2 regions of the Bradyrhizobium sp. Pa8 genome follow, and region 2 is predicted to be linked to the other one. Evidence: predicted binding sites of a transcription regulator. Region 2 holds the regulator's gene; the other holds the start of a gene.
What was found. The regulator PhoB, encoded in region 2, activates phosphate uptake and scavenging genes when phosphate is short. The targets are predictions, from matches to a motif close to TGTCATNNANCTGTCAT.

Region 1 (14,986 bases), 2.8 Mb from region 2:
ACGTGTATGCACCGGTTGATCGCCGCCAGATCGAGCTGAAGTTGCTCGACACTTGAGTTGTGATGTTTGGCCCCCACGACTTTCCATGGTCTTCTTGCGCGCACTTTTTTCTCCCCATACGCGGTCACGCCTTCGTGAGTGCTGTTTGTGGCGGCAACACGAAAATGGAGGGACGGAATCGGGGATGTTTGCGGGCGGCCCGTCAAAGGTAGGGCCGCGGCGGGGGAGGCTCGGACCATTGTGTTGAGGTGCCTCGGTTACCGAGGCATCGATTCGTCGAACCACACCAAAGGCAAAATTTGTTTGCGAGGCCCGGCTGATCGCTGTCGGGGCGCCGCGTATGAGCTTATCTTCAACCGCAGCCGCTGCGACGTTGATGAGAGCTGTCGGATGCAGGCGCATCCGAGTGCTGTGCTTCGATCGCAGAGTTCCAATACGCGGCGAGAATCTGAATCAAAACAGCGAGGCAGGCCATGGTCAAACCGTTCCCGTCGAAGACGCACATCGGCAACCATATGCTGCATCCTGAAACGCTGATGCTGACCTATGGCTACGATCCGCAATTGTCGGAAGGCGCCATCAAGCCGCCGGTGTTCCTGACCTCCACCTTCGTGTTCAAGACGGCCGATGACGGGCAGGACTTCTTCGATTTCGTCGCCGGCCGGCGCGAGCCGCCGGAAGGGATGGGCGCGGGGCTGGTCTATTCACGCTTCAACCACCCCAACAGCGAAATCGTCGAGGACAGGCTCGCGATCTACGAGCGCACCGAGAGCTGTGCGCTGTTCTCATCCGGCATGGCGGCCATTGCAACCACGATCCTGGCGTTCGTCCGCCCCGGCGACGTCATCCTGCACTCCCAGCCGCTCTATGGCGGGACGGAAACCCTGCTGACGAACACGCTTGCGCGCCTGTCGATCGGCGCCGTCGGCTTCGCCGATGGCGTTGATGAAGCGGCGGTCAGCCAGGCCTCGGAGGAGGCCATGCGCAAGGGCCGGGTCTCGATGATTCTGATCGAAACTCCGGCCAACCCGACCAACGGGCTGGTCGACGTCGCGATGATGCGCCGCGTCGCCGAAGTCATTGGAAAGACCCAGGGACACGTTCCGATCATCGCCTGCGACAATACGCTGCTCGGGCCGGTGTTTCAGCGGCCGATCGAGCATGGCGCGGACATTTCCCTGTACTCGCTCACGAAATATGTCGGCGGTCATTCGGACCTGATCGCGGGGGCCGCGCTCGGCGCGAAGGCGATCGTGAAGGGCATCAAAGCGCTCCGGGGCGCCATCGGCACCCAGCTCGATCCGCATTCCTGCTGGATGATCAACCGCTCGCTCGAGACGCTGAGCCTGCGCATGGAGAAGGCCGACAGCAACGCGCGCCTCGTGGCGGACTATTTGCGCGATCACCCCAAGGTGGCCAAGGTTCACTATCTCGGCCATCTCGAGGAGGCTTCGCCGGCCGGAATGGTGTTCGCGCGGCAATGCCTGGGGGCGGGCTCCACCTTCTCGTTCGACATCGTCGGCGGCAAGGACGCGGCGGTGAAATTCCTCAACGCGCTGCAAATCCTCAAGCTGGCGGTGAGTCTTGGCGGAACGGAGTCGCTTGCGAGCCTGCCTGCAACCATGACCCATTCCGGCGTTCCCGCCGACATCCGCCGGAAAATCGGCGTCCTCGATTCCACGATCCGGCTGTCGATCGGTATCGAAAACCCGACGGACCTGATCGCCGACCTCACACAGGCGCTGAACGCGGCTTGAAGGCGTAGCCCCGACATTGCCGAACCCAGGCAACGCAATGAGGTCGGCCATGCGGCCGCCCGCGCGAGCCAAGGTGCCAAGCCGTTGGTCAGGCTGGTATCTCCTGGCAGGTCGAATGGCTCCGGACTTACACTCCGCGCGAATGTCTCACGATGTCTCGCGGGTCGATATCGCGGCTGGCGGTAACGTAGTCGATCTCGCCGCGCGTCGTGCCGATGTCCATCAACTCCCGGTCACTCAAGCCGGACAACGTGCCGCGCAATCTCTGGCGATCGCGACGTGCCTGAAAGACATCCCAGTACTTCCGGATCAGGCTGCGGACATGCCGGGACGATATGGACGCCCGTTCCGGCCACATTGTACCTTGGATCAGGGTCATTGCAGTGCCCTCGGGGGGTGTTTTTCACCCCTGGAAGGTGCCCGAAGACCGACGCGCGTGCTTGACCGACAGCTTACATTTTGCCTACCGGCAGCTTATTCTTGCGACGTCCAGCGGGCCAAAAAGCCCACCCCGATCGCCCCGGAGGGCTCACCCAAGGGATTCGCGCCGTGCGCTATCTCTTTGAGGAGTATGCATTCGACGCCGGTCGGCGAGAGCTGCATCGCGGAGCGGATCGGATCTCAGTTACGCCACTGGTGTTCGATCTCCTCGATTACCTGATCCGCAACCGGGAGCGCGTCGTAGGCAAGGATGAACTCATCGATGCCATTTGGCAGGGGCGCTGCGTGTCCGATGCGGCGCTGACGACCCGCCTCAACAGTGCGCGATGCGCGATCGGGGATTCTGGCGAAGAGCAGCGGCTGATAAGAACACTGCCACGCAGAGGTTTCCGCTTCGTGGGTCAGGTCCGGGAAACGCCTGCCGCCGAGGGTGCAGCCGCCGCCGACGGCGCAGCCGAGACGCCGAAACCTGCGCTCTCGCTTCCCGACAAACCCTCGATCGCGGTCCTTCCATTCGCCAACCTGTGCCCGGATCCGGAGCAGGACTATTTTGCCGACGGTATGGTCGAGGACATCATTTCGGGACTGTCGCGTTCGAAGTCTCTCTTCGTGATCGCGCGACATTCGACTCTGGCCTACAAGGGCAGGGCGATCGACGTCAAACAGATCGGTCAGGAGCTGGGCGTTCGCTACGTGCTCGAAGGCAGTGTGCGCAAGGCCGGCAACCGAGTCCGAATTGCGGGCCAGTTGATCGACGCGGCGAGCGGCCTGCATCTCTGGACGGACCGGTTTGACAGCGAGATCGAAGATATTTTCGACTTGCAGGATCGGCTGACGGGCAGCGTCATCGGCGCAATCTCCCCGCAGCTGGAGCGCGCCGAAATCGAGCGCGCCCGACGCCAGCCGACCGACAACCTTCAGGCTTACGACTATTATCTTCGGGCATTTGCCTCCTTCTTCAAATTCACCGAGGAAGCAAGCATCGAGGCTATCGAGCTCGCAAAAACTGCCCGCGAGATCGATCCCGAATTCGCGCGTGCATACGCGCTCGGCGCCCGTTGCTATGTCCTGAGGAATGTTTTCGACTGGATCACTGATGAAGCCCATGAACGCAGTGAAGCCGCGCGGCTGGCGAGACGAGCGGTTGAACTTGACAGGAATGATCCATCGGTACTTGCCATGGCCGGACATGCTCTCGCCCAGGTCCTCGGTGAGGTCGAGGAGGGCGAATCTCACCTGACGCGAGCGATAAAACTGGACCCAAACCTCGTCATCGCACGGCATTGGAGCGGATGGGGCCAGCTCTGGCTTGGCCGCGGTGACGCCGCAGTCGAGCAGTTCAGTATTGCATTGCGTCTGAACCCGCTCCATCCGCATGGGAGCTGCAACGCCCAGACGGGTCTAGCTTACGCTTATTTCCTCGCCGGTCGCAATGAGGACGCCCTGTCCTGTGCTGCGTCAGCAGTCAGTCTGATCCCAATCTTTCCGCCTGCACTGTTCATTCTGGCAGCATGTCACGCTGCATTAGGCCACGTCGAGGACGCGCGGCGGATTTGCGCCGACGCGATCAAGCTATCTCCCAACAAGCGCATCGCCAACTACACATCGCGAATGCGTCGACCGCAAGATGCCGAAAAGCTGACGCAAGCGCTCCGGGTTGCCGGCATGCCGGAATGAGCGTGTTCAGCCACCTCGCGGCGCGCGGAATCGAAAAGGCCGGACGCTCCCTCCAGCGCCCGGCCTTCGCGTACGAAGCAGCCTTGAGGCCTACTTCGTCACCTGGCCGCGGATCTCGCCGCCCGGATTGGCCGCGGTGTGGATGTTGACGTAGAGCTTGCCGGCGAGCAGATCGGCGGCCTGCGCATCGGTCAGCGTCGCCGAGCCCTCGACCGGGCTGGAGGTCGCGTTCGGGATCGCGACCGCGACGCCGGCGTTCTTGCCGGCCTCGGCCGGCCCGTGGAAGTGGGCGGCCGTTGCCGGGCCGGACAGACCGGAATAGGTGACCTTCCAGGACAGCTTCTTGCTGGCAGCATCATAGTCCAGATCGGCGGTTCCGGTGGCGCTGGTGGTGGTCGCGGGCACCTCGGATTTGCCGTCGAGCGTTGCTTTCAGCTTTTCGGCGCCGGCGGGGGCTGCAAAAGCTGCGGCGCCCAGCGCGACCATGGCGATGACGGTCTTGTTCATGACATTCTCCCTGAGACCTCGTTGGCCTGCCAACCTTCCAACATTGGCCGTTTCAGTTTATTCCCGTTTCCGGCCGGGGCGGGCTAAATTCTTCGTGGCTGGAGCCGCGTGGACATCGGTCATAAGTTCGCGGCAAGCAATGAATGGATCTGCATGTTGCAACGAACAATTGTCGTGGCGCTGCTTGCCGCGGTCACCGCTGCGGGCGTCTATTGGTGGCTCAGCGCGCCGGTGGTGGTGACCGGTGCCGCCGCCGCGCCTGCCCATGTCCCCAATCTCGCCAATGGCGAGGTGATGTTCAACGCCGGCGGATGCGCGTCCTGCCATGCCGTCCCCGACCAGCCCGATCGCACCAGGCTCGGCGGCGGCGTCGCGATCAAGTCGCCGTTCGGAACGTTCTACGCGCCGAACATCTCCTCCGATCCGACCTACGGCATCGGCAAATGGACCGACGCCGATTTCGTCAACGCGGTCATGCACGGGGTCTCGCCGGACGGACAGCATTATTTTCCGGCGTTTCCCTACACGTCCTATCAGCACGCCAGGCGCGAGGACGTGCTCGACCTCTTCGCCTATCTGAAAACGCTGCCGCCCGTTGCAGGCAAGGTGCGTGACCACGACGTGCGCTTTCCGTTCGACATCCGGCGCAACATCGGCATCTGGAAATTCCTGTTTATGGACGGAAAGCCCTTCGTCGCCGACGGCACGAAGTCGCCGCAATGGAACCGCGGCGCCTATCTCGTCAACAGCTTCGGCCATTGCGCCGAATGCCACAGCCCGCGCAATGCGCTCGGCGGCATCATCTCCGGAGAACGCTTTGCCGGCGGACCCAATCCGGAAGGCGAGGGCTGGGTGCCCAACATCACACAGAAGCGTCTCGGCGAGTGGAGCGCGAAGGATATTGCCTATTTCCTGAAGACCGGCGAATTGCCCGACGGCGACAGCGTCGGCGGCGCGATGACGCGCGTGATCAAGAACACCTCGCAATTGCCTGACGAGGATCTCGCGGCCATGGCGGATTACATCAAGTCACTGCCGCCGGTGGACGGACCGCCGCGGCCGAAACGCAAGGAAGCCAGCTAGTCTAGGGTATGTAGCGGAAGTACGCGGCCTTTTGGGGAGGCTCAGGGAAGCCCCGGATTTCAATCAGCCGTGGTGGAGGCTTGCCTTCCATAAGTAGTATCGCAAGATCGTTAAGCACATTTCGTGTTGTGGCGAACGTGTTGTGATTTAGTCCGAACAGTTCATCTCCAATTAGACTGACATCAATCGTCCAAAGTCCAGGTAAAACAACCGGCCCGGCATCAGGTACATCTCCTGCGCGCGGGATACCTCCGGCAATACGCTTCGATAGCTGCAAGGCCTTGTCGTTCTTGGATGCGTAAAGTGTAAGCCCCTTAGTGACCTTTGCAACGCCGGAAATGTCTTGAACAAACATGTCTCGGTCCACATCGGGGGCGACCATAATCAACTGCGCGATAGCCGTGGGCGATCGTGTCGCGGCGCTATTTGATAGGGCCTCAACTGCGACCAAGTTGCCCATACTGTGAGCTATCACATCGATGTTGTCATATCCGGCTTTGTAAAGATCGTCGATCACGCGAAGAAAGGCCGCGCGCGAACCTAACGCGCTTTCTTTGTCATAGAGATAGTCCGCGATATCCCCGCGAGACGGCCATGAGAATAAGATTGTGGTGCCTCTGAACTGAAGATCCCAAGTTATCTGCGCTGCCCGGAGGACGGCGTCGCGGAATTTGGTATTGAAGCCATGGACAAACACGAGAGCCTTTTTCTTCTTCGTTGACGCTAGCGTTTTTATCCATTTCGCTTCGTCTGTTTTCTCGATGCTGCGAATAGTAAAATGCTTCGTTGGGTCAAGTGTGTCTCTTCTCAAATCAAATCCGAAGAGCTTAAGGCTCGGGGGCAATTCTATGTTTCCGATGTGGTGTCCTTCAGGCACCCGGACGCGAACGATTCCGACACTCAGATCAGGGTTGCGCTCGCCTGTGTAGCCGCTGACAGCAGTCCAGCCGTTTAAGCTGTAGACAGGAGGTCCATCGCTTGTGAATGCGGGCTGGGGATGGCCTTCGACATCGGGGGGAGTGTCCGACTGTTTGCGGTTCGTTGCATAGAAAAACTCAACGATACGTGTGTCGATTCTGGAGCCTTGAATCGCGCCGCCTTGGATATCCGGGTCTATTTTGGTGCCGCCGGGTTTAATCGTTGGCCTGATCGGGGCTGCTATCACATCAAAAGGCGCGCGCCATGGCTCATCATCTGCCAGCGTGACGGGCCTAAACCTCTCGATAGAAATCCATTGAACTGAGTTGGAATCAGTGAGGAACTTCCAGTAACTCTCATACTGTGTGTTCTGAATCAAAAAAGTCACGCTATTTGGCTCGCGCTCGCGCTCCGATGCCGATAGGCAGCCTCGTAGCCGGTCCGAAAAGCGAGCGTATCTCCCAACGAAATTTTTGGCAGCTTCCGGCTGAACAATTGCCGGCATTCGCTCTGGGGCCTTCCGCGAAAACGCTTCGCAAATTTGAAGGACGTCTCGCTCGGCGACGATCGGTTGCGCGTAGCTGCTCCCGAAGCTCGTTGCGAAAGCAATTGACCAAACAGCCAAATATTTTAACCAATTCTGGGGCACGGCACTCCCCTAAAAATGAAAATGCAAGAGACCGAGCAGGCGTTCGTCGCGGGGTTTCTCTTCGTCCAGTGGGGGCTCCCCAGCGGCCCGCTCGGTAGTATGCAGTCGTCGTCGGACATCGGCTGTTGAGAGTTGGGAAGGTCGGGCCTCATTGCCGCGCTCCAGCAAAGGTGTTGCAGCTCTTCACCAATCCAGTTGCGTAACCGACATCGAACCAATGATGGCGCTGCGCAGCGCTGCCATGAGTGAACGAGTCAGGCACTACGTACCCCAAGGCACTTTTCTGCAGGGTGTCGTTGCCTAGTGCTTCTGTCGTTCGAATTGCCGCTGCTATGTCGCTCGCGTTGATCTTCGCTTTCTCTTTAATTTTGCGCGCCCAAATGCCGGCGAGACAATCGGCCTGCAACTCGAGAAGAACTTGTAACCGGTTTCTCTCCGCCTCCGTCTCCATGCTCCCTTGAAGCTCGCGCACTTTTGGCGTAATTCCCAGCAAGTTCTGAACGTGGTGTCCGATTTCGTGGGCTATCACATAGGCCTGAGGAAGTTGACAGTCGGCGCCGCTCGAATCGCAGGCGTGAAGTTCAGTCTGCATCTCTTGGAAGAACGAAAGGTCGAGGTAGACTTTCTGATCAGCAGGACAATAGAATGGTCCCATGATTTTCTCGGCTAATCCGCAGGCTGCGTAGGTGGCGCTTGTGTACAGGACGAGACGGGGTGGCCGATAAGTTAGGCGATCGGATGCGAAGATTGCCTGCCAGACCTCCTCCGTGCTGCCCAGAACTCGCGAAACGAAGAGATACATTTTGTCGCGCGGCGCACCGGTCTGGTCGCCCGACTTCGCTGGAAGCTCGGCATAAAGCCACTTGGCTTGCGCGTCATCGCTACTCGTTGTTGCCGTGAATCCTTCACCGAATAGGCGAGCCCGCATGAAGCTGCCAATCTCGATCTGTTCAGTTTGAGCCACGCCATGACGTTGGAGCGGCTGGACGGTTATTGGCTCGTGATAGCCGACCGTCATTTCCGTCGGAGGATTAAAGACAACTGAACCCGGACTAATCTTGTCGACTTGGTTACGGAGGATGGCAGCGGGGTCTATCGGTGCTGGGCGAACTGCCCAGGCTAAGCCGCCTGTGCAAAGCACCCAGGCAGCAACTGCTATCGAAACAAGCGGTCCTTTGGGCATTGCCGGCCCCCGGCGCTCACGATCCGTGCGAAAAGAGCATTCCAGGGTTGTATGTTCAATGAAATTTCTCACACTTTGCGCGCGGCATAAGTGCACGCGATCGGGCCGCCGAATTGTTCCTCCGCGGACCTAAGCGCGTGGGCTAGGATGCAAAGGCCCCAACCACTTGGAGATTATCCGTTTTTTGACCGGACATTGGCGCGATGTCGACGCGGCCGTCATCGATGAAGCGCGTTGAGCATTGCCAGCGCGAGAGGGGGGCGAGCGCCGGATGATGTATGCGATGGTCAAAATCCGAAGAACTCACCTTGAGCACAATTGGTCCGCTGCGCTGTCTCGGAAGCGGACTTCCCATCCGGCCCTCTGTGGGTGCCCGCCCTAGCTCGCGCCAAACGCCTTGAAGGTGATGATGGTGAGGGTGTCCTGGATGCCCGGCAGCACCTGCACCTTCTCGTTGATGAAGTGGCCGATGTCGGTGTCCTTGTCGACGTAGAACTTCACCAGCAAATCGTAATGGCCGGCCGTGGAGTAGATCTCGGAGGCGATCTCGGCTTCGGCAAGCGCGTTGGCGACCGTGTAGGACTGGCCGAGCTTGCATTTGATCTGGACGAAAAAAGGAACCATTGCAGTCACTCCGAAGGCATATCTGGCGGCTAATAGGCCAAAACCGGCCGGATTTAGCAAGCAAACTTGCTGCCTTCGGGCGCAAGCGAACTTGCTGCCCCCGGGCATGCGCGCTAGGACGGACCATGGTCCCCAGGAAGCGGAAAATCGCCCCATGACGACGCCCGTGGCGCTCACCATCGCCGGCTCCGATTCGAGCGGCGGCGCCGGCATCCAGGCCGACCTGAAGACCTTTGCCGCGCTCGGCGTCTATGGCGCCTCCGCCATCACGGCCCTGACCGCGCAGAACACGCGCGGCGTCACCGGCATCCACGCGGTGCCCGCCGAATTCGTCACCGCGCAGATCGATGCCGTGTTTTCCGATCTCGAGGTCAGTGCGGTGAAGATCGGCATGGTGGCGCAGGCCGCCAGCATCGATGCGATCGCGGCGGCGCTGACGCGCTGGAAGCCTCGCCATATCGTGCTCGATCCCGTGATGGTCGCAACCTCCGGCGATCGCCTGCTCGCCGCGGAGGCGGTGGAAGCCCTGCGCAGGAAACTGATGCCGCTGGCGTCGGTGATCACGCCTAACCTGCCTGAGGCCGCGGCTCTGCTCGACGAGCCCGTCGCTGCAAGCGATGCCGAGATCGAGAGCCAGGGGCGCCGGCTGCTGGCGCTGGGCTGCCGCGGTGTCCTGATCAAGGGCGGGCACGGCGAGGGCGCCGAAAGCATCGACTATCTCGTCGAGGCCGAGAACACGATCGCGCTTGCGGCGCCGCGCGTCGCCACCCGCAACACCCACGGCACGGGGTGCTCACTGTCCTCGGCCGTCGCGGCCGGGCTTGCCAGGGGCGAGGATCTGGAGCGGGCCGTGCGGAACGCCAAGGCCTGGATCAGCGCAGCGATCGCGGCCGCCGACCGCTTCAGCGTCGGCCACGGCCACGGGCCGATCCATCATTTCCACAAATCTTACTGATCCGGGCCGCGAGCGCTCCGCCAGCGGCGCGCGGGACCGCTGCCGTTAACCTGTTCAGCCATCGGTTCCGGGGTCTTGCGGAGGCCGCTGCGGCGCCATGTCGCCTGATTGTCGCATGCGACTGATATTCGCGGGCAGGGCGAGGCAAGGTCTGATTCGTATCTGAGGGTGCCTCAAGGGTTCAATCTGTCATCCCCCTGTCACGGGACATTTGTTACAGGCTGGCGCATGGGAAGTTACGATGTGAGTGACGAGAGCCCGGAGCGGCGCTTTCGCACGTTGTTCATCTCCGACGTTCATCTCGGGGCCCGCGGTTCTCAAGCCGACCTGCTGCTCGACTTCCTGCGCTACCATGATGCCGATACGATCTATCTCGTCGGCGATATCGTCGACGGCTGGGCGCTGAAGTCGAGCTGGCACTGGCCGCAATCGCATAACGACCTGGTCCAGAAGCTGCTGCGCAAGGCGCGCAAGGGCGCCAAGGTCATCTACATCCCCGGCAATCACGACGAATTCCTGCGCAACTATTACGGCACGCATTTCGGCGGCATCGACGTGGTCGAGAACACCGTCCACACCGGCGTGGACGGCAAGCGCTACCTCGTCATCCACGGCGATATCTTCGATCTCGTGGTGCAGAACGCGCGCTGGCTCGCCCATCTCGGCGACAAGGCCTACGACTTCGCGATCCAGATGAATCGCTTCGTCAACTTCTTCCGGCGCATGTTCAAGGTGCCCTATTGGTCGCTGTCGCAATGGGCCAAGCAGAAGGTCAAGAACGCCGTCAACTATATCGGCGCGTTCGAGCAGGCGCTCGCCGCCGAGGCGCGGCGCCACGACGCCGACGGCGTGATCTGCGGCCACATCCACTATGCCGTGATCCGCGACGAAGCCGGCATCCGCTACATGAACTGCGGCGACTGGGTCGAGAGCTGCACGGCGCTGGTCGAGCATGACGACGGTCATTTCGAGATCATCACCTGGGCGGATCAGGCGCGGAAGCCGGCCCAGGTCCCGCAGGTCGCAGCCAGAGCTGCATAGCAGAGGCCGCTTGATGCGCATCCTGGTCGCGACCGACGCCTGGCACCCGCAAGTCAATGGTGTGGTTCGGACGCTGACCAAGCTCGCAGACGCCGCCGAGGCGCTCGGCGTCGAGTTCACGTTCCTGACGCCGCAATCGTTCCGCACCTTCGCGATGCCGAGCTACCGCGACGTGCGGCTCGCCATGCCGCGCCCGGCGCGAATCGCGAAGCTGATCGAAGAGGCGCGCCCCGACAGCATCCACATTGCGACGGAGGGGCCGATCGGCCTGATGGTCCGCCGCTACTGCCGCCAGCGCAAGCTGCCGTTCACGTCCAGCTTCCACACCCGCTTTCCCGAATATGTCCGCGCCCGCGTGCCGGTTCCGGAATCCCTGATCTGGCGGGCGCTGCGCCGATTTCACGCGCCCAGCCGCGCCGTGATGGCGGCAACGCCGGCGCTCGCCCGCGAGCTTGGCGAACGCGGCTTCGACAATGTCGTGCTGTGGCCGCGCGGCGTCGACACCAGCCTGTTCCACCCGCGTGGGATCGACCTCTGCCTGCCGGCGCCGGTGTTTCTCTCGGTCGGCCGGGTTGCGGTGGAGAAGAATCTCGAGGCGTTTCTCGATCTCGATCTGCCCGGCACCAAGGTGATCGTCGGCGACGGCCCGGCGCGGGTCGCGCTGGAAGAAGCCTATCCGGATGCGATCTTCCTGGGCGAGAAGCACGGCGAGGCGCTGGCGGCAATCTATGCTGCGGCCGACGTGTTCGTGTTCCCCAGCAAGACCGACACGTTCGGTCTCGTCCTGCTGGAAGCGCTCGCCAGCGGCCTGCCGGTCGCGGCCTTCCCGGTGAAGGGCCCCCGCGACGTGATCGGCGATGCACCGGTCGGCGCGCTGGATCACGATCTGCGCAACGCCTGCTTCGCGGCGCTCGACGTGTCCCGTCAGGACTGCGTCGAATTCGCCGCCAATTACACCTGGGAGGCCTCGGCGAGGGCGTTTGTGGACAGCATCAAGGCGGTTGGCGCGGTGCTTCCTGGCAGGAATGGGGCGGAGCCGGTTAGTTTCGTAGCCTGAAAACCAAGGTTCATCGCGCGCAGGTGTCTTGCCCCGCGCCTCGTCCGGCGCGATAACATCAGGCATGACCGAACAGCTCCTCCCGATCGGCCCTGCCGATATCGAAGCAGCAGCACGCGTGATCGCGCCCTTCGCCATCCGCACCCCGCTGTTGTCCTTTCCCGTGCTCAACGAGCGCGTCGGCGCAAAGGTCTTCCTGAAGCCGGAGATGCTCCAGCGCACCGGCTCCTTCAAGTTCCGCGGCGCCTTCAACAAGGTCGCCTCGATCCCGCAGGACAAGCGCGCCGGCGGCGTCGTCGCGTTCTCATCCGGCAACCACGCCCAGGGCGTGGCGGCGGCTGCAAAGATCCTCGACATGCATGCGACCATCGTGATGCCCGCGGATGCGCCGCTGTCGAAGCGCGAGCGCACCAAATCCTATGGCGCCGAGGTCGTGCTGTACGATCGCGACCGCGACGACCGCGAGGCGATCTCGCGCGGCATCGCCGAGAAGCGCGGCGCGACATTGGTCAGGCCCTATGACGATCCGTTCGTGATCGCGGGGCAGGGCACCGCCGGTCGCGAAATCGCCGACGACATGGCTGCGCTCGGCCTCAGTCCCGACATCGTGGTGGCACCGGCCTCCGGCGGCGGCCTGATCGCGGGCGTCGCCACGGCCGTCAAGGCGCGCTATCCGCTCGCCGAGATCGTGGTGGCCGAGCCCGAGGCGTTCGACGATCACGGCATTTCGCTGACCGCCGGCCACCGCGAGCCGCATGGGCCTGCGGGCCGCACCATCTGCGACGCGCTGATGGCCCTGATCCCTGGCGAGATGACCTTTGCGATCAACAGCAAGCTCTTGGCGCGCGGCGTGACTGCATCTGACAAGGAAGTCGGTGCGGCGGTGGCGTTTGCCTATCGCGAGCTGAAACTCGTGGTCGAGCCGGGCGGTGCGGTGGGCCTTGCCGCGCTGCTGGCGGGACGTCTCGACGTCGCCGGGAAGAACGTCGTCATCGTGCTCTCCGGCGGCAATGTCGATGCGGATCTGTTTGCCGAGCTGGTGGCCTGATCTTCTGAGATTTTGACACGAAGAAGGGGCAGAGCGTTGCCGCTCTGCCCCTTCTTCGTTTCGCTTGTGGCGATCAGTGCGCGAAGCCGCCGCGGCGATTGTTGCCGCCATTATTCGTGCTCGGCGCCTGGTTCATCGACTGGCGGAAGTTGTTGCCGCCGTTGTTGACCATGCGGTTCGTAGTGTTGAACTCCGGGCGGTTGTTCTGCTGGTTGTTCTGGACCTGCACTTTGTTCACCGGGTTGTTGTTGAGCTTCACGATGCCGGTGTTGCCGTTGTTGACGCGGATCGGGTTGTTCTGCGTCTGAATGACCGGCTTCGTATCGACAGTCGAGCCGCCCTTGCCGACATTCACCGGCATGCTCACGATCTTGCCTGGCGTGCCTTTGGTCGTGCCGTTGGCAGTGCCGGCATTGTTGCTGCCGCCGTTCTGCGTAGTGTTGGTCGCGGGCAGGGTGACGATCTTGCCAATGCCGCCATTGTTGGTCGCGTTGGCCGGCGCAGGCAGGGTGACGATCTTGCCCGGGGTCTGCGACGGCGTGCCGTTCGGCTGATTGTTGCCCGCCGGCAGGTTGACGACCTGGCCGCCATTGCCGAGCTTGCCGATGAGGTTGCTGTCGACCGGCTTCTGCACGACCGGCAGATTGCCATTCATCTGCCCACCGCCATTGCCCTGCTGCATCAGCGGCATGTATTTGGGCTGGCCGAGATTGCCGACCTTGAACGTCGGAGCAATGTTCTGCGGCGCCAGGAACTTGGTCGCCTGCATCAGGGGGATCAGCTTCGGCTGGGTCTGGAGCTTCAGCGCGGATTGCGCATAGGGGCTGTTGCCGTAGCTGTCGTAGAAGCTCTTGTAGCCGAGCGCGGAGTTCGCGAGCACCGCCTTGTGCCAGGCCTGCGTGATCAGCAGGTTCGCGAGCAGCCAGCGGATGTGGTCGCATAGCGGGTCATGCGGGTACATCTGGATGAACTCCTGATAGTACTCCGGACGTCCCTCGGACACGACGTAGTCATAGGCTTGGCGCGTCGAGCGACTCGGCAGGTTGGAGGCCATCTGCACGACAGGCGCATTCACCGGGGCGCGGGTGGCGGCAACAGCGGTGTCGCCGAAGAAGGTGAAGTCCGAGGTCAGCGACGAGCTTTCCCACGGGATCTGCGCGCCGCTGGTGGTCTGGTTCACTTCCAGACGCACGCGCTTGAACAGCTGCTCGATCGGCACGTTGGGTTCGCGCGCGACGTTGAGGAAGGCCTGGGTGTAGGGGCTGTGGCCGTTGGTGCCGTCCTGTGCTTCCGCACCCGGCGCGGTCGAGTAGCCCACGATCGAGCCGTTCGGCGCATCGACGATGGCGAGGCCGCGGCCGGCGTCGTTGACATCAGGGAACGGATTGTTGCGGCAGGCATCGAGGATGACGATGCGCATGCGGCTCGGGATCGTCTCCAGCGTCGACATCACATCGACGAGGCGCACCGAGTTGCTCACGAGCTCGGTGGGGTTCGAAACTTTCGCATCGACGGGGACGAGATAGTTCTCGCCGGCGAGCTGCACGCCGTGACCGGCGTAGTAGACCATGACGACAGTGTTCGGACCCCGCGCGGAAACCTTGGCGGAAAAGGCCTGGACGACGCGGAGCATGTCGTTCTGGGTCAGGTCGGTCGCGGCAACCACCTCGAAGCCGGCGGAGTTCAGGAACTGCGCCATCGACTCCGCGTCATTATCGGGGTTTTGGAGCTGCGGCGCGTTCTTGTAGTTGGAATTGCCGATCACCAGCGCCACGCGCTGTTCCGGGCCTTGCAGCGCGGTGGGGGCAGGCTGGACCGGGGCGACCTGCGCGGAAACAGGGCCGCAGGCAAAGCCGAACAGGCTTCCCACGAGGCTAGCCGTCATCAGGAAAGGCTTTAGGCGGAACATGGCGTGCTCCTTTGGCACTCATCTCGATGCGAGGTTGGTTGCGAGGAAGCTTGGCCGCGTTCGAGCCCGTGGTCCGTGATCGCAATCACCATGATAAGCTGCGTGATCTGAATCACGCTTGGAACCTGCTATGGTGA
Region 2 (14,986 bases):
GCATGGGGCATGCGCGATGCCGGAGCCGGCGGCGAGGGCTCGTTGAATGCCTGTGCGTCGTCCGCCTGTCCGCCGGCCACCCTGGCCGCTGAAGCGTTGTTCGAGGTCTAGATGCTGGAAGCCATACGCAGGGCGATGACGTTTCTGCGCCAGAAGCAAGTCCTGCATAAGCTTGGAGTTGTGATCAGCGTCGCGGTCATCGGCATCGCTTGCTATGTGCTCTACCACATGCTGCGGGGGATCGACGTCAACGAGGTCCTCGAAGCGATCAAGAGCACCGAGCCGAGCCAGATTGCGATGGCGGCGCTGTTCGTGGCCGCAGGCTATTTCACCCTGACCTTCTACGATCTGTTCGCTGTGCGCGCGATCGGCCACGCCCATGTGCCCTACCGCATCAATGCGCTCGCCGCCTTCACCAGCTATTCGATCGGCCACAATGTCGGCGCCAGCGTCTTCACCGGCGGCGCGGTGCGCTACCGCATCTATTCGGCCTATGGCCTGAACGCGATCGACGTCGCAAAGATCTGCTTTCTCGCCGGCCTGACCTTCTGGCTCGGCAATGCCGCGGTGCTCGGCCTCGGCATCTCCTACCATCCGGAAGCCGCGGCCTCGATCGACCAGCTTCCGCCCTGGCTGAACCGCATGCTGGCGATGATGATCATCGTGGGGCTGGTCGCCTATGTGGTCTGGGTCTGGACCCAGCCGCGGGTGGTCGGCCGCGGGCCCTGGACCGTGGTGCTGCCGGGCGGCCCGCTGACGCTGCTCCAGATCGCCATCGGCATCATCGATCTCGGCTTCTGTGCGCTCGCGATGTACGTGCTGGTCCCGGACGAGCCCAATCTCGGCTTCGTCGTGGTGGCGGTGATCTTCGTCTCGGCGACCTTGCTCGGTTTCGCCAGCCACTCGCCGGGAGGGCTCGGCGTGTTCGATGCCGCCATGCTGGTCGGCCTCTGGCAGATGGATCGCGAGGAACTACTGGGTGGCATGCTCCTGTTCCGCGTCCTCTATTATCTCTCCCCCTTCGTCATATCTGTAATCTTGCTGACGTTTCGCGAAGTTATAATCGGCGCTCGATCGAAGCGCTTGCAGCAGGCGGCGCTCAAGCTCGACCCCGGCCCGGCGCGTGAAGCCGCCTATGTGAGAGAGCGCAGCGACAGCGGCGCCTGACCGGCGCATCCCCTTAGGAGAAGTCCGCCCCGATGGCGATCGACGCCCCATCTTCTCCCTCCGCGCAGCCCTGGTCCGACCGGCTGCGGCACTCGACCGTCATCCTGATCGCCGCGGCGCTGACGCTGTCGGTGGTGGTCTCGCTCGGCGAATTGTCGGTGATGCGGGCGGCCACGGTGTTCCTCTGCATCGCGGCCGCGGCGCTGATCCCCTGGCGGCTGCACGACAATGCCGCCTCGCGCGACGACACCCGCCGCGTCAACCCGGTCGAGAGCGCGGCGGTGGCCGCGGTCGTCGCCGGCATGCCGGATCCGGCGGTGCTGCTCGACCGCGCCGGGCGTGTCATCCATCTCAATGCCGCTGCCGCCCAGCTGGCGCCGGCGCTGCGCAAGAACGAGCTCGCCCAGTTCGCGCTGCGCTCTCCGGAGATCATCACGGCGCTGCGTGAATCGATCGCCACCACCGAACCGCGGCGCGCGACCTATCTCGACCATGTCCCGGTCGATCGCTGGATGGAGCTGATCATCACGCCGGTGCCGGTGCCGACCTCCTTCGGCGGCGCGGACAAATGCATGCTGATGACCTTCCACGACCAGACGCCGCTGCGCCGGGTCGAGGAGATGCGCGCAGACTTCGTGGCCAATGCCAGCCACGAGCTGCGCACGCCGCTCGCCGCGCTGTCGGGCTTCATCGACACGCTCCAGGGCCAGGCCAAGGACGATCCCAAGGCGCGCGAGCGGTTCCTCGGCATCATGCACAACCAGGCGACCCGGATGGCGCGCCTGATCGACGATCTGCTCTCGCTGTCGCGGGTCGAACTGTCGGCCCATGTGCGGCCCGACACCCTGGTCGACCTGTTGCCGATCATCTTCCAGGTCGCCGACGGGCTCGAGCCGCTGGCGCGGGAGCGCCAGGTCGAGGTCGAAACCCATCTACCTGAGACCCCGGTGATGATCGCGGGCGACCGCGAGGAATTGCTCCGCCTGTTCGAGAACCTGATCGAGAACGCGCTCAAATACGGGGCGTCGGGCGGACGTGTCATCGTGTCGCTGGCCGCCGCGGCAGCCACTGATGGAACTCAGGAAATCCGGGTCATGGTCCGCGATTTCGGCCCCGGCATCGCGCCCGAGCACCTGCCGCGGCTGACCGAGCGGTTCTACCGGGTCGACGTCGGCGACAGCCGCTCGCAGGGTGGGACGGGACTCGGATTATCGCTGGTGAAACATATTCTTAACCGCCATCGCGGCCGGCTTTTGATCGAGAGCGTGCCCAAGCAGGGCGCCGTTTTCACGGCCTGTTTTCCCCAGGCGAAGACCACGGCTTCAACCTGATATTCAAGCGATTTCAAACGCTTGTATGTGTCATCCAGCTGTCACGAAACCTTCGTAAAAGCACAGCCGACCGCTCCTAAAGGGGCGGCACGGGGAGCGCGATCGGGCGCGGACGGCGCTTCGCTCCCCTGTATGGAGACCACCATGAATTTCATCAAAACTATCGTCGCTGCCGGCTTGGTCGCCGCATCGGCGACGGCGGCCTTTGCTGCCGACATCACGGGTGCCGGCGCGACGTTCCCGTTCCCGATCTATTCCAAGTGGGCTGACGCCTACAAGAAGGAGACCGGCAACGGTCTGAACTACCAGTCGATCGGCTCTGGCGGCGGCATCAAGCAGATCCAGGCCAAGACCGTGACCTTCGGCGCCAGCGACGCGCCGCTCAAGGCCGAGCAGCTCGAGAAGGACGGCCTCGTCCAGTGGCCCATGGTGATGGGCGCCATCGTTCCCGTCGTCAACATCGAGGGCGTGAAGCCCGGTGAGATGGTGTTCGACGGCGAGACCCTCGCCAGCATCTATCTCGGCAAGATCACCAAGTGGGACGACGCCGCGATCAAGAAGCTCAATCCGAACGTGAAGCTGCCGTCGGACGCGATCACCGTGGTCCGCCGCTCGGACGGCTCGGGCACCACCTTCAACTTCACCAACTACCTCGCCAAGGCCAGCGCGGACTGGAAGAGCAAGGTCGGTGAGGGTACCGCCGTCGAGTGGCCGGTCGGCGTCGGCGCCAAGGGCAACGAAGGCGTGTCGGGCAACATCAGCCAGACCAAGAACTCGATCGGCTACGTCGAGTACGCCTATGCCAAGCAGAACAAGCTGACCTACACCGGTCTCGTCAACAAGGCCGGCAAGCCGGTGCAGCCGACCGTCGAGGCCTTCCAGGCCGCTGCTTCCAACGCCGACTGGGCCAAGGCTCCGGGCTACTACGTCATCCTGACCGACCAGCCCGGCGACAAGTCCTGGCCGATCACGGCGGCGACCTTCATCCTCATGCACAAGGATGCCACCGACAAGGCGGCCTCGCAGGAAGCCATCAAGTTCTTCCGCTGGGCCTTCAAGAACGGCGGCAAGGCGGCTGAAGAGCTCGACTACATCCCGATGCCGGACCCGGTCGTCCAGCTGATCGAGAAGACCTGGGCTGCCGAGATCAAGAGCTAAGCGCTCTCGTCCCGGACTGGGCGCCGGGATCTCGCAAGACCTCCGCTCCGGATCGGCCTCGCGCCGCATCCGGAGCGCAAGACCGACAACAAGACCGACAACAAGCGTATATCAAACGGGCACAGGGGATCGGCGTGGCAGAGATGGCCGTTCAGAGCGATGTAATCGACGACGCCGGACCGTACGACCGCGCCAAGGCCTTGAGCGCCTTCAAGCTCGGCGACGTCACCTTCTACTGGATCACGCGGCTCTCCGCGATCTCGGTGCTGCTCATCCTCGGCGGCATCATCATTTCGCTGATCGTCGGCGCCTTCCCGGCGATGAAGGAATTCGGCATCTCCTTCCTGTGGACGCAGCGCTGGGCGCCGTCAGCCGATCCGCCGGTTCTCGGCGCGCTCGGACCGATCTACGGCACGCTCGTCACCTCCTTCATTGCGATGCTGATCGCCATTCCCGTGGGTCTCGGCATTGCGATCTTCCTCACCGAGCTCTGCCCGCAATGGGCGCGCCGCCCGATCGGCATGGCGATCGAGCTGCTCGCCGGCATCCCCTCGATCATCTACGGCATGTGGGGCTTCTTCGTGCTGGGCCCGTTCCTGGCCAACACCTTCCAGCCCTTCATGATCAAGATCTTCGACGGCGTTCCCGTGCTGGGGGCTATCTTCGCGGGACCGCCGTCCTATCTCAGCCTGTTCAACGCCTCGCTGATCCTTGCGATCATGGTGCTGCCCTTCATCACCTCGATCTCGGTCGACGTGTTCAAGACGGTGCCTCCGGTCCTCAAAGAGGCCGCCTACGGCGTCGGCTGCACCACCTGGGAAGTCGTCCGCAGTGTGGTGATCCCCTACACCCGCGTCGGCGTCATCGGCGGTGTCATGCTGGCCTTGGGTCGCGCGCTCGGCGAGACGATGGCGGTGACCTTCATCATCGGCAATTCGTTCCGCATCTCCTCGTCGATCTTCGCGCCGGGCACCACGATCTCGGCGGCGATCGCGTCCGAATTCGCCGAAAGTGACGGCCTGCACCAGTCCGGCCTGATCCTGCTCGGTCTCCTGCTGTTCGTGCTGACGTTCTTCGTGCTCGCGGCTGCCCGGCTGATGCTGATGCGGCTGGACCAGAAAGCGGGAAAATAACATGAACCCGATCTATTCACGCCGCCGCCGCAAGGACATCGTGGTCCGCGGGCTCTGCTTCGGCGCCGCCGCCTTTGGCGTCACCTGGCTCGCGCTGATCCTAGTCACGCTGCTCTACAACGGCCTTGCGGGTTTGAACCTGGAGATCTTCGTCGCGGACACTCCGCCTCCGGGTTCGACTGAAGGCGGCCTGCGCAACGCGATCGTCGGCTCGCTGATCATGACGGTGCTCGGTGTCGGCATCGGCGCGCCGCTCGGCTTGTTCGCCGGCACCTATCTCGCCGAGTACGGCCGCAACGACAAGCTGACCTCGGTGATCCGTTTCATCAACGACATCCTGCTTTCGGCGCCCTCGATCATCATCGGCCTGTTCATCTACGGCGCGGTAGTGGTGCCGATGCGCGGTTTCTCGGCGATCGCCGGCAGTCTTGCGCTCGCCGTCATCGTCATTCCGGTGGTGCTGCGTACGACCGAGGACATGCTGCTGCTGGTGCCGAACGCGCTGCGCGAGGCGGCGTCCGCGCTCGGCCTGCCGCGCTCGCTGGTGATCAAGCGCATCGCTTATCGCGCCGCGCGCTCCGGCCTCATCACCGGCGTGATGCTGGCCACCGCCCGCGTCGCCGGCGAGACCGCGCCGCTGCTTTTCACCGCGCTGTCGAACCAGTTCTTCAGCCTCGGCCTGAACAAGACGATGGCGAACCTGCCGGTTACCATCAACAACTTCGTGCAGAGCCCCTACGCCTACTGGAAGCAGCTCGCTTGGAGCGGCGCCTTGCTGATCACTTTGACCGTGCTTGCCCTGAACATTGGCGCGCGCATTCTTAGCGCCGAGAGGACTGCAAAATGAGCGAAATGTCTGTTTCCGTCAGTACGCCCGCCGTTCAGCACGGCTCGCAGCCGCTGCCCGAGGCGCCCGCCAAGGTGACGGTTCGCAACCTCAACTTCTACTATGGCGAGCACCACGCGCTGAAGAACATCAATCTGGCGCTCGGCACCAACCGCGTCACGGCGTTCATCGGCCCGTCGGGCTGCGGCAAGTCCACCCTGCTGCGCATCTTCAACCGGATGTACGACCTCTATCCGGGCCAGCGCGTCACGGGTCAGCTCATGCTCGACCAGACCAACATCCTCGACCCCAAGCTGGACCTCAATCTGCTGCGCGCCCGCGTCGGCATGGTGTTCCAGAAGCCGACGCCGTTCCCGATGACGATCTACGAGAACATTGCCTTCGGCATCCGTCTCTACGAGAAGATCTCGAAGTCCGAGATGGACGACCGCGTCGAGAAGGCGCTGCGCGGCGGCGCGCTGTGGAACGAGGTCAAGGACAAGCTCAACGCCTCCGGCCTGTCGCTCTCCGGCGGCCAGCAGCAACGCCTCTGCATCGCCCGCACGGTCGCGGTGCGGCCCGAGGTGATCTTGTTCGACGAGCCCTGCTCGGCGCTCGACCCGATCTCGACCGCCAAGGTCGAGGAGCTGATCCAGGAGCTGTCCGAGAACTACACGATCGCGATCGTCACCCACAACATGCAGCAGGCGGCGCGCGTCTCCGACAAGACCGCCTTCATGTATCTCGGCGAGCTGATCGAGTTCGACGACACCAGCAAGATCTTCACGTCGCCGACCGACCGGCGCACGCAGGATTACATCACCGGCCGGTTCGGCTGAGGAGACGGAACATGGGTTCTGAACATACCGCAAAGGCCTTCGACACCGACCTCCAGGAGCTCACGCGCCTGGTCGCCGAGATGGGCGGCATCGCCGAGCGCATGATCGTCGACTCCGTCGACGCGCTGATCCGCCGCGACGTCGCGCTCGGCCAGCGCGTCGTGACCATCGACGCCGAGCTCGATGCGCTTCAGAAGAAGATCGAGGAGCGCGCCGTGCTCACCATCGCGCGCCGCCAGCCGATGGCGGTCGATCTGCGCGAGATCGTCGGCGCCATGCGCGTCGCGACCGATCTCGAGCGGATCGGCGACCTCGCCAAGAATATGGGCAAACGCGTCGCGGCGCTGGAGACCGATTTCCATCCGCTCAAGCTGTTCCGCGGCCTGGAGCACATGACCGACCTCGTGCAGCAGCAGGTCAAGTCGGTGCTGGACGCCTATGCCGCGCACGATCTGCCGGCGGCGATGGCGGTGTGGAAGGGCGACGAGGAAGTCGATGCCATCTGCACCTCGCTGTTCCGCGAGCTTCTCACCTACATGATGGAGGATCCACGCAACATCTCGTTCTGCATCCACCTGATGTTCTGCGCCAAGAACATCGAGCGCATCGGTGACCACGCCACCAACATTGCCGAGACCGTGTTCTACATGATCGAGGGCCACGCGATCACCGACAAGCGGCCGAAGGGCGACATGACGACCTTCGCCACGACGGTCCCGAACACTTAAGGAGCGACGACACCATGGGCGCACGCATTATGGTGGTTGAGGACGAGGAAGCTCTCACCGAGCTTCTCCGCTACAACCTCGAAGGCGACGGCTATGACGTCGAGACGGTGATGCGCGGCGACGATGCCGACACCCGCCTCAAGGAGCACATCCCTGATTTGATCGTGCTCGACTGGATGCTGCCGGGCCTTTCCGGCATCGAGCTGTGCCGGCGGCTGCGCACCCGGCCCGAGACCAAGCAGCTCCCGATTATCATGCTCACCGCGCGCGGCGAGGAGAGCGAGCGGGTGCGGGGTCTTGCGACCGGCGCCGACGACTACATCGTCAAGCCGTTCTCGGTGCCGGAGCTGCTGGCACGCGTGAAGGGCCTGCTCAGGCGCGCCAGCCCGGAGCGGCTCGCCACCGTGCTCGCCTATGGCGACATCGAGCTCGACCGCGACAAGCGCCGCGTGGCGCGCTCGGGCCGGCCGATCGATCTCGGTCCGACCGAATATCGCCTGCTGGAGTTCTTCCTGGAGCATCCCGGCCGCGTATTCTCGCGCGAGCAGCTGCTCGACAGCGTCTGGGGTCGTGACATCTACATCGACGAGCGCACCGTCGACGTCCATATCGGCCGCCTGCGCAAGCTGCTCAATCTCGGCCGCGAGCAGGACCCGATCCGCACCGTCCGCGGCGCGGGCTACGCACTGGACGATCGCTTTGCGAAGGCGGAGCAGGCGTAAGCTTTAGCGGGTGTTGGTTTTAGCGAGCTGCGGCTCAGCCGTCGTCCCGGGGCGCGCGCAGCGCGAGCCCGGGACCCATAACCACAGGACGTGGTTTGGCGAAGACTCGAAGTGACCATCTCGCGCAACAACTGCGCCCTGTGGTTATGGATCCCCGCGTTCGCGGGGATGACACCGAGTCATTGGAGCCGTCATCGCGTGACGGCGCCGTCTTGGCAATCAGTGAATTCCGATAACTCAGCGCGGACCCGGCTTCGCCGGCGCGCGCCGGCGATCGGCCGCGGGCTGATACGCCACGCGCGAGTGCTGGGCGCAGTAGGGCAGGCCTGAGAGCGCCTTGCCGCCGCAGAAGAAGAAATCCGGGCTCGAGGGATCGCCGACCGGCCAGTGGCAGGTGGCCTCGTTCAGCTCCAGCAGCGACAGCCGCTGGCTCATCGGCACGACGTTGTCGTAGGTGACCGGTTCGGCCTCGACCTCGACTTCGAAGGCCTGCGCCAGCGCGGTGTTGCCGCGTGCGATCGGCCGGGTCACCCGCATCATGTGCTGGGCGGGGCGCGCCTTGCGCGGCCGGGGCGCTGCCGATGAAGGGCTCTTGGCGCGGCCCGACAGGCCGAGCCGGTGCACTTTGCCGATCACGGCATTGCGGGTCACATTGCCGAGTTCAGCGGCGATCTGGCTGGCCGAAAGTCCGGCCTCCCAGAGCTTTTTCAGCTGCTCGACGCGATCATCCGACCAGGTCAAAACGGTCATTGCACCCTTTCCTTCGCCGGCGCCTGCCATCCTGGCGGCCGCACGGCGAATGCCTAAGCTTCGAAAAACCCGTGCCGCCAGAATCCCTTAAGGCTCGCCGGGCGCACCAGATGCGCCCGAACGCTTACGCCGGTACATGAGGACTTAGAGGATCAGAACTGCTGCACGAGATGTCGTATCTGACAAGCCAAACGCTACAATATGGCGTGACTCACGCGCAAGAGTCCGCCGACTCGCTTCCACATGTTCCGTGGCGGAAACACGCAAAATCGCCACCGCAAGACTACGGATTCTGCGTTTCGCGAGGCTTTCCGGGCGGCATTGACACCGGTTTCACCAGGCATAAGATAGTCGGGCGTGCCGCCCTTAAAAGGCGGCACGTTTCGTTTTCCGGGCCGGTCAATGGTGCGTTGCGCAATGCACGCTCACGCCGTCCGCAACATTCAAGTGATCGTCATGACTAACAGCGCAGCGCCGCATTTGCTCCCCGTTTTCGCCAGGTCCGACCTCGGTTTCGAGCGCGGCGAAGGCTGCTGGCTGATTGCGACCAACGGCGATCGCTATCTCGATTTCACCTCGGGCGTGGCGGTGAATGCGCTCGGCCATGCTCATCCTGCGTTGGTCAAGGCGTTGCAGGAGCAGGCCACCAAACTCTGGCACATGTCGAACCTGTTCCAGAGCCCGGACGGCGAGAAGCTTGCCGCGCGTCTGTGCAACGAAAGCTTCGCGGACTTCGTGTTCTTCTGCAATTCCGGCGCTGAAGCGCTGGAAGGTGTGATCAAGCTGGTCCGCCATCATCACTTCTCGAAGGGTCATCCGGAACGTTACCGCATCATCACCTTCGAAGGCGCCTTCCACGGCCGCACGCTGGCAACGCTCGCCGCGACCGGATCGGCAAAATATCTCGAGGGGTTCGGCCCGCCGATGGACGGTTTCGACCAGGTCCCGCATGGCGACATCGAAGCCGTCAAGAAGGCGATCGGTCCGCAGACCGCCGGCATCCTGATCGAGCCGATCCAGGGCGAGGGCGGCGTGCGTTCAGCAACGCCCGCCTTCCTGAGGGCGTTGCGCCAGCTCTGCGACGAGAAGGGCCTGCTGCTCGCGTTCGACGAGGTGCAGACCGGCATGGGCCGCACCGGCGATCTGTTCGCGCATCGCCGCACCGGCGTCACGCCTGACGTGATGTCGCTGGCCAAAGCGCTCGGTGGCGGTTTCCCGATCGGCGCGGTGCTGGCGACCGCGGACGCGGCTGCCGGCATGGGGCCCGGCTCGCACGGCTCGACCTTCGGCGGCAATCCGCTCGCGATCTCGGCTGCCAACGCCGTGCTCGACGTCATGCTCAAGCCCGGCTTCTTCGACCACGTGCAGAAGATGTCGCTGCTGCTCAAGCAGAAGCTCGCCTCCGTGATCGATCGTTATCCCGACATCGTCAGCGAAGTGCGCGGCGAAGGCCTTCTGATCGGCATCAAGGCCGTGGTGCCGTCAGGCGATCTCGGCGCGGCATTGCGCAACGAAAAATTGCTCACGGTCGGTGCCGGCGACAATGTCGTGCGTTTCCTGCCGCCCTTGATCGTCACCGAAGCCGAGATCGAGGACAGCGTCGGGCGGCTCGAACGCGCCTGCGCCGCGATCTCGTCCAGTCAGACCAAGCGGGCGGCAAGCTGATGAGCAAGTCCCCGAAGCACTTTCTGGATATCAACGAGCTCCCGTTGTCGGAGCTCAAGAGCATGCTCGCGGCCTCCTCCGCCATGAAGGCGAAGCAGAAAGCGCACCAGCCGGTGAAGCCGCTGGAAGGCAAGACGCTGGCGATGATCTTCGAGCGTCCGTCCACGCGCACCCGCGTCTCGTTCGACGTCGCCATGCGCCAGCTCGGTGGCGAGCCCATCATGCTGACCGGCGCCGAGATGCAGCTGGGCCGCGGCGAGACCATCGCCGACACGGCGCGCGTGCTGTCGCGCTATGTCGACGCCATCATGATCCGCATCCTCAATCACGAGGCCCTGCTGGAGCTGGCGGAATATGCGACGGTGCCCGTCATCAACGGCCTGACACGGCGCTCGCACCCGTGCCAGGTGATGGCCGACCTGATGACCTACGAAGAGCATCGCGGCCCGATCGAGGGCAGGACGGTGGCCTGGACCGGCGACGACAACAATGTGCTGGCGTCCTGGGCGCATGCCGCCGAGCGTTTCAAGTTCAAGCTCAATGTCGCGACGCCGCCGGAGCTCGCGCCGAAAAAGGTGATGCGGGACTTCATCAAGGCCACCGGCGCGCCGATCGTGCTCGGCACCGATCCCGAGGCCGCCGTGAAGGGGGCCGACTGCGTCGTCACCGACACCTGGGTGTCGATGGGCGACAAGGAAGGCGAGCACCGTCACAACGTGCTCAAGCCCTATCAGGTCAATTCGAAGCTGATGTCGCTGGCCAAGCCCGATGCGCTGTTCATGCATTGCCTGCCCGCCCATCGCGGCGAGGAAGTCACGGACGAAGTGATCGACGGCCCGCAATCGGTCGTGTTCGACGAGGCCGAAAACCGCCTGCATGCGCAGAAGGGCATTCTGGCCTGGTGCTTTGACGCGGTGAAGTAACGCGACGGTGGAGCGGGTGGCCGCGCCGGTGGCCGCATCCACTGCCGTCGTCCCGGACCAGCGCCGCACAGCGGCGCGCCGATCCGGGATCCATAACCACAGGAAGTTGCTTGGCGAGGACTCGGAGTGGTCGTCGCCGGTTACATCGTAATCCTGTGGTTATGGGTCCCGGGCTCGCGCTTTGCGCGCCCCGGGATAACCTGAGTTTATCGTGCTTTCGTGCGATCTAGTCTGCATGCCGGGGAGCGCTCCGCGCCCTCTTCCATTTTCCTCCATCGACCCCAGATAAAGCGCCATGGTTTCCCAATCCCCTGACATGAATACCGGGCCCGAAGGCCCGGTTCGCGCGCCATCAGCGGTTCCCATCGATGACGCCGTGCTGCCCTACGAGGTCGACGCGCTCGACGTGCGCGGTCGCCTCGTGCGGCTCGGTCCCGCGCTCGACGAGATCCTGACCAAGCACGACTATCCCGCTGCCGTGGGCAAGCTGCTCGGTGAGGCCATCGTGCTGACGACGCTGCTCGGCTCGGCGCTGAAGTTCGAAGGCCGCTTCATCCTCCAGGCCCAGACCGACGGTCCGGTGTCGTTCCTGGTCGTCGACTACATGGCGCCGGATCGCCTGCGCGCCTATGCGCGCTACGATGCTGAGCGCCTCGGCGAGACCAAAGATTCCGGTACGCTCCTCGGTAACGGTCATCTCGCCATGACCATCGACCAGGGTCCCGACATGAGCCGCTACCAGGGGCTGGTCGCGCTCGACGGCGGCAGCCTGGAAGATGCCGCCCACGAATATTTCCTGCGCTCCGAGCAGATCCCGACGCGCGTGCGTCTCGCGGTCGGCGAGGAGTGGCGCTCGAACGACGGCGGCAAGCATCGCTGGCGCGCCGGCGGCATGCTGATGCAGTTTCTGCCGAAGGCGCCCGAGCGCGCGCGGCAGGCCGATCTGCATCCCGGCGATGCGCCCGAAGGCGCCGAGGTGCATGCTGTCGCCGAAGACGACGCCTGGGTCGAGGCGCGTTCGCTGGTCGAGACCGTCGAGGACGTCGAGCTGATCGATCCCGAACTCTCCGGCGAGCGGCTCCTGTTCCGCCTGTTCCACGAGCGCGGCGTGCGTGTGTTCAATCCGCTGGTGCTGAAGGCGCAATGCTCCTGCTCGCGCGACGCGGTTGGTGCGATGCTGAAGAGCTTCTCCCCTGACGACCGCGCCGCCATGGTCAAGGACGACAAGGTTGTCGTGACCTGCGAGTTCTGCTCGTCGGTGTATCAGTTCACGCCGCCCGAGGCGGGCGTGGAGGGTGCGTAGGCGTAGCATCCTCCGTCATTGCGAGCGCAGCGAAGCAATCCAGAATCCCACCGCGGAAAGACTCTGGATTGCTTCGCTACGCTCGCAATGACGATGTGGAGGCTGCCCGCCAAGTGTTCGGACATCGTAGGGTGGGCAAAGCGCAGCGTGCCCACCATCTTATGCGCCACGTTCGGAATGGTGGGCACGGCGCTTTGCGCCTTTGCCCACCCGCGCTAGTTCAACACCCGCTTGTTGTCCGGGCTGTCCAGCGAGAACGTCGGCACGTCGATCTCGAAGCGTTCGCCGCTTTCGCTGACCATCTGGTAGCGGCCGGTCATGAAGCCCGAGGCGGTCGCGAGCGGCACGCCGGAGGTGTATTCGAAGCGCTCGCCGGGAGCCAGGGTCGGCTGCTCGCCGACGACGCCCTCGCCCCTGACCTCCTGCTGGCGGCCGGTGGCGTCGGTGATGATCCAGTGCCGCGTCTTCAGCTGCACGGTTTCGTCGCCGGAATTGGTGATGACGATGGTGTAGGACCAGAAATAGCGGGAGCGGTCGGCCGACGACTGCTCCGGAACAAAGTTCGGCTCGACGGTCACTTCGATCTGGCGGGTCACGGCGCGATACATGGCCGCCATCATAACGAAAATGCGGCCGGGAACCAACGCCCGCAGGCGGTTTTGGCGACATCGTGCCGCCAGAATTGCCGAGGAAGTAGACCCCAATGTGATCCAGCCGCTTTGCGAGACGACGGATGGACCTGTACACTCCTTGACACGTCGCGATTTGCGGAAGGGTTTCGGGCCCCGATGACCATTGCCGACCAAGTGACGGGATCGACGATCGCGGGAACCGGCAAGCCTGCGGAGGCCAGACCTGCGGAGGCGAAGCCGCGCTCCGCCGCGCCGGCCATCACGCTGCCCGCCATCGGCGAGCGCGAGCTCCGGCTCGACCTGTTCCGCGGGCTCGCGCTGTGGCTGATCTTCGTCGACCATCTGCCGCCGAGCCTTTTGACCTGGTTCACGATCCGCAATTACGGCTTCAGCGACGCCACCGAGATCTTCATCTTCATCTCCGGCTATACCGCGGCGTTCGTCTACGGTCGTGCCATGCTCGAAAGCGGCTTCGTCGTCGCGACCGCGCGCATCCTGCGGCGCGTCTGGCAGATCTATGTCGCCCACGTCTTTCTGTTCACGATCTTCCTCGCCGAAATCTCCTACGTTGCGACCAGGTTCGAGAACCCGCTCTATACCGAAGAGATGGGCATCATGGATTTCCTCAAGCAGCCCGACGTCACGATCGTGCAGGCGCTGCTGCTGCGCTTTCGTCCGGTCAACATGGACGTGTTGCCGCTCTATATCGTGCTGATGCTGGCGCTGCCCTTGATCTTGTGGCTGATGAAATGGCGGCCCGACGTGACGCTCGGCCTCTCGGTCGTGCTCTACGCGGTGACCTGGGAATACGACCTCTATCTGTCGGCCTATCCGAACGGCTTCTGGGCGTTCAATCCCTTCGCCTGGCAATTGCTTTTCGTATTCGGTGCATGGTGTGCGCTCGGAGGTGCGCGACGCATGTCGCGCATCCTGGCGTCCCGCGTCACGATGTGGATATCGATCGCCTATCTGGTCGCGGCGTTCTACGTGACGCTGACCTGGTATGTGCCGCAGCTCTCCCACTTCATGCCGAAGCGGCTCGAGCAATGGATGTATCCGATCGACAAGGCCGATCTCGACGTGCTGCGCTTCACGCATTTCCTGGCGTTCGCCGCACTCACCGTTCGCTTCCTGCCCCGGGAATGGCCTGGCTTGAAATCGGCCTGGCTGCGGCCGCTGATCCTCTGCGGCCAGCATTCCCTGGAGATCTTTTGTCTCGGCGTCTTCCTCGCCTTCGCCGGCCATTTCATCCTGGCCGAAGTCTCCGGCGGCGCAGCCATGCATGCGCTGATTAGTCTCTCCGGAATCCTGATCATGTGGGGCGTTGCCTGGGTGATTTCGTGGTACAAGCGCGTGGCTGACAAGAGCGGTGCGAAAACCAAAAACGCCGTCGGCAACGCCGATCTGGCGGGAGGGGGCTGATGAAGGCGAAGGTTCTCCTGAGCCTGGTCCTGCTGTGCGGTAACCTCGCCGCGCCCCTGGCGCGCGCGGGCGATGCTGCGTCGACTGCTCCGGCCGCCCCCCCGGCCTGCGAATTGCCATCCTATCTGCTCACCACTGAAAGCCAGCTTCCAAGGGTCGCCGATGCCATCAAGGCCGGCAAACCGCTGGAAATCCTGGTCATCGGCAGCCGTTCGACCACGATTCCGGCCTCGGAGGACAGCTCCTATCCAGCGCGCATGCAGGCCATTTTGAAGGACAGGCTGCTGCCGTCGGAGGCCGTGCATGTCTCCGTAGAAATACAGAGCAAGAAGACGGCCGAGGAGGCGGCCGCCACCTTCGTTAAGCTGCTGGAAGCAAGAAGGCCTA

Region 1: ACKWRH_RS30650 (UDP-2,3-diacylglucosamine diphosphatase) is a predicted target of PhoB. The motif match lies at 9,982-9,998, and genes of this name have one in related genera.

Annotation. Positions count from the first base shown of each region.
Region 1 is NZ_CP176767.1:6,452,086-6,467,071, reverse strand. It holds gene ACKWRH_RS30700 (hypothetical protein) at 1-104, opposite strand, end outside; gene ACKWRH_RS30695 (cystathionine gamma-synthase family protein) at 474-1,757, shown strand; gene ACKWRH_RS30690 (DUF1127 domain-containing protein) at 1,885-2,136, opposite strand; gene ACKWRH_RS30685 (winged helix-turn-helix domain-containing tetratricopeptide repeat protein) at 2,307-3,875, shown strand; gene ACKWRH_RS30680 (CHRD domain-containing protein) at 3,966-4,382, opposite strand; gene ACKWRH_RS30675 (c-type cytochrome) at 4,536-5,465, shown strand; gene ACKWRH_RS30670 (alpha/beta hydrolase) at 5,467-7,032, opposite strand; gene ypfJ (KPN_02809 family neutral zinc metallopeptidase) at 7,181-8,215, opposite strand; gene ACKWRH_RS30660 (Lrp/AsnC ligand binding domain-containing protein) at 8,594-8,839, opposite strand; gene thiD (bifunctional hydroxymethylpyrimidine kinase/phosphomethylpyrimidine kinase) at 8,994-9,794, shown strand; gene ACKWRH_RS30650 (UDP-2,3-diacylglucosamine diphosphatase) at 10,023-10,835, shown strand; gene ACKWRH_RS30645 (glycosyltransferase family 4 protein) at 10,849-11,892, shown strand; gene ACKWRH_RS30640 (threonine/serine dehydratase) at 11,957-12,940, shown strand; gene ACKWRH_RS30635 (caspase family protein) at 13,014-14,849, opposite strand.
Region 2 is NZ_CP176767.1:9,237,288-9,252,273, reverse strand. It holds gene ACKWRH_RS43955 (lysylphosphatidylglycerol synthase domain-containing protein) at 112-1,167, shown strand; gene ACKWRH_RS43950 (ATP-binding protein) at 1,200-2,498, shown strand; gene pstS (phosphate ABC transporter substrate-binding protein PstS) at 2,643-3,656, shown strand; gene pstC (phosphate ABC transporter permease subunit PstC) at 3,800-4,789, shown strand; gene pstA (phosphate ABC transporter permease PstA) at 4,791-5,636, shown strand; gene pstB (phosphate ABC transporter ATP-binding protein PstB) at 5,633-6,454, shown strand; gene phoU (phosphate signaling complex protein PhoU) at 6,466-7,182, shown strand; gene phoB (phosphate regulon transcriptional regulator PhoB) at 7,197-7,904, shown strand; gene ACKWRH_RS43915 (GcrA family cell cycle regulator) at 8,142-8,654, opposite strand; gene ACKWRH_RS43910 (aspartate aminotransferase family protein) at 9,111-10,319, shown strand; gene argF (ornithine carbamoyltransferase) at 10,319-11,242, shown strand; gene ACKWRH_RS43900 (Hsp33 family molecular chaperone) at 11,538-12,545, shown strand; gene apaG (Co2+/Mg2+ efflux protein ApaG) at 12,761-13,153, opposite strand; gene ACKWRH_RS43890 (OpgC domain-containing protein) at 13,334-14,599, shown strand; gene ACKWRH_RS43885 (SGNH/GDSL hydrolase family protein) at 14,599-14,986, shown strand, end outside.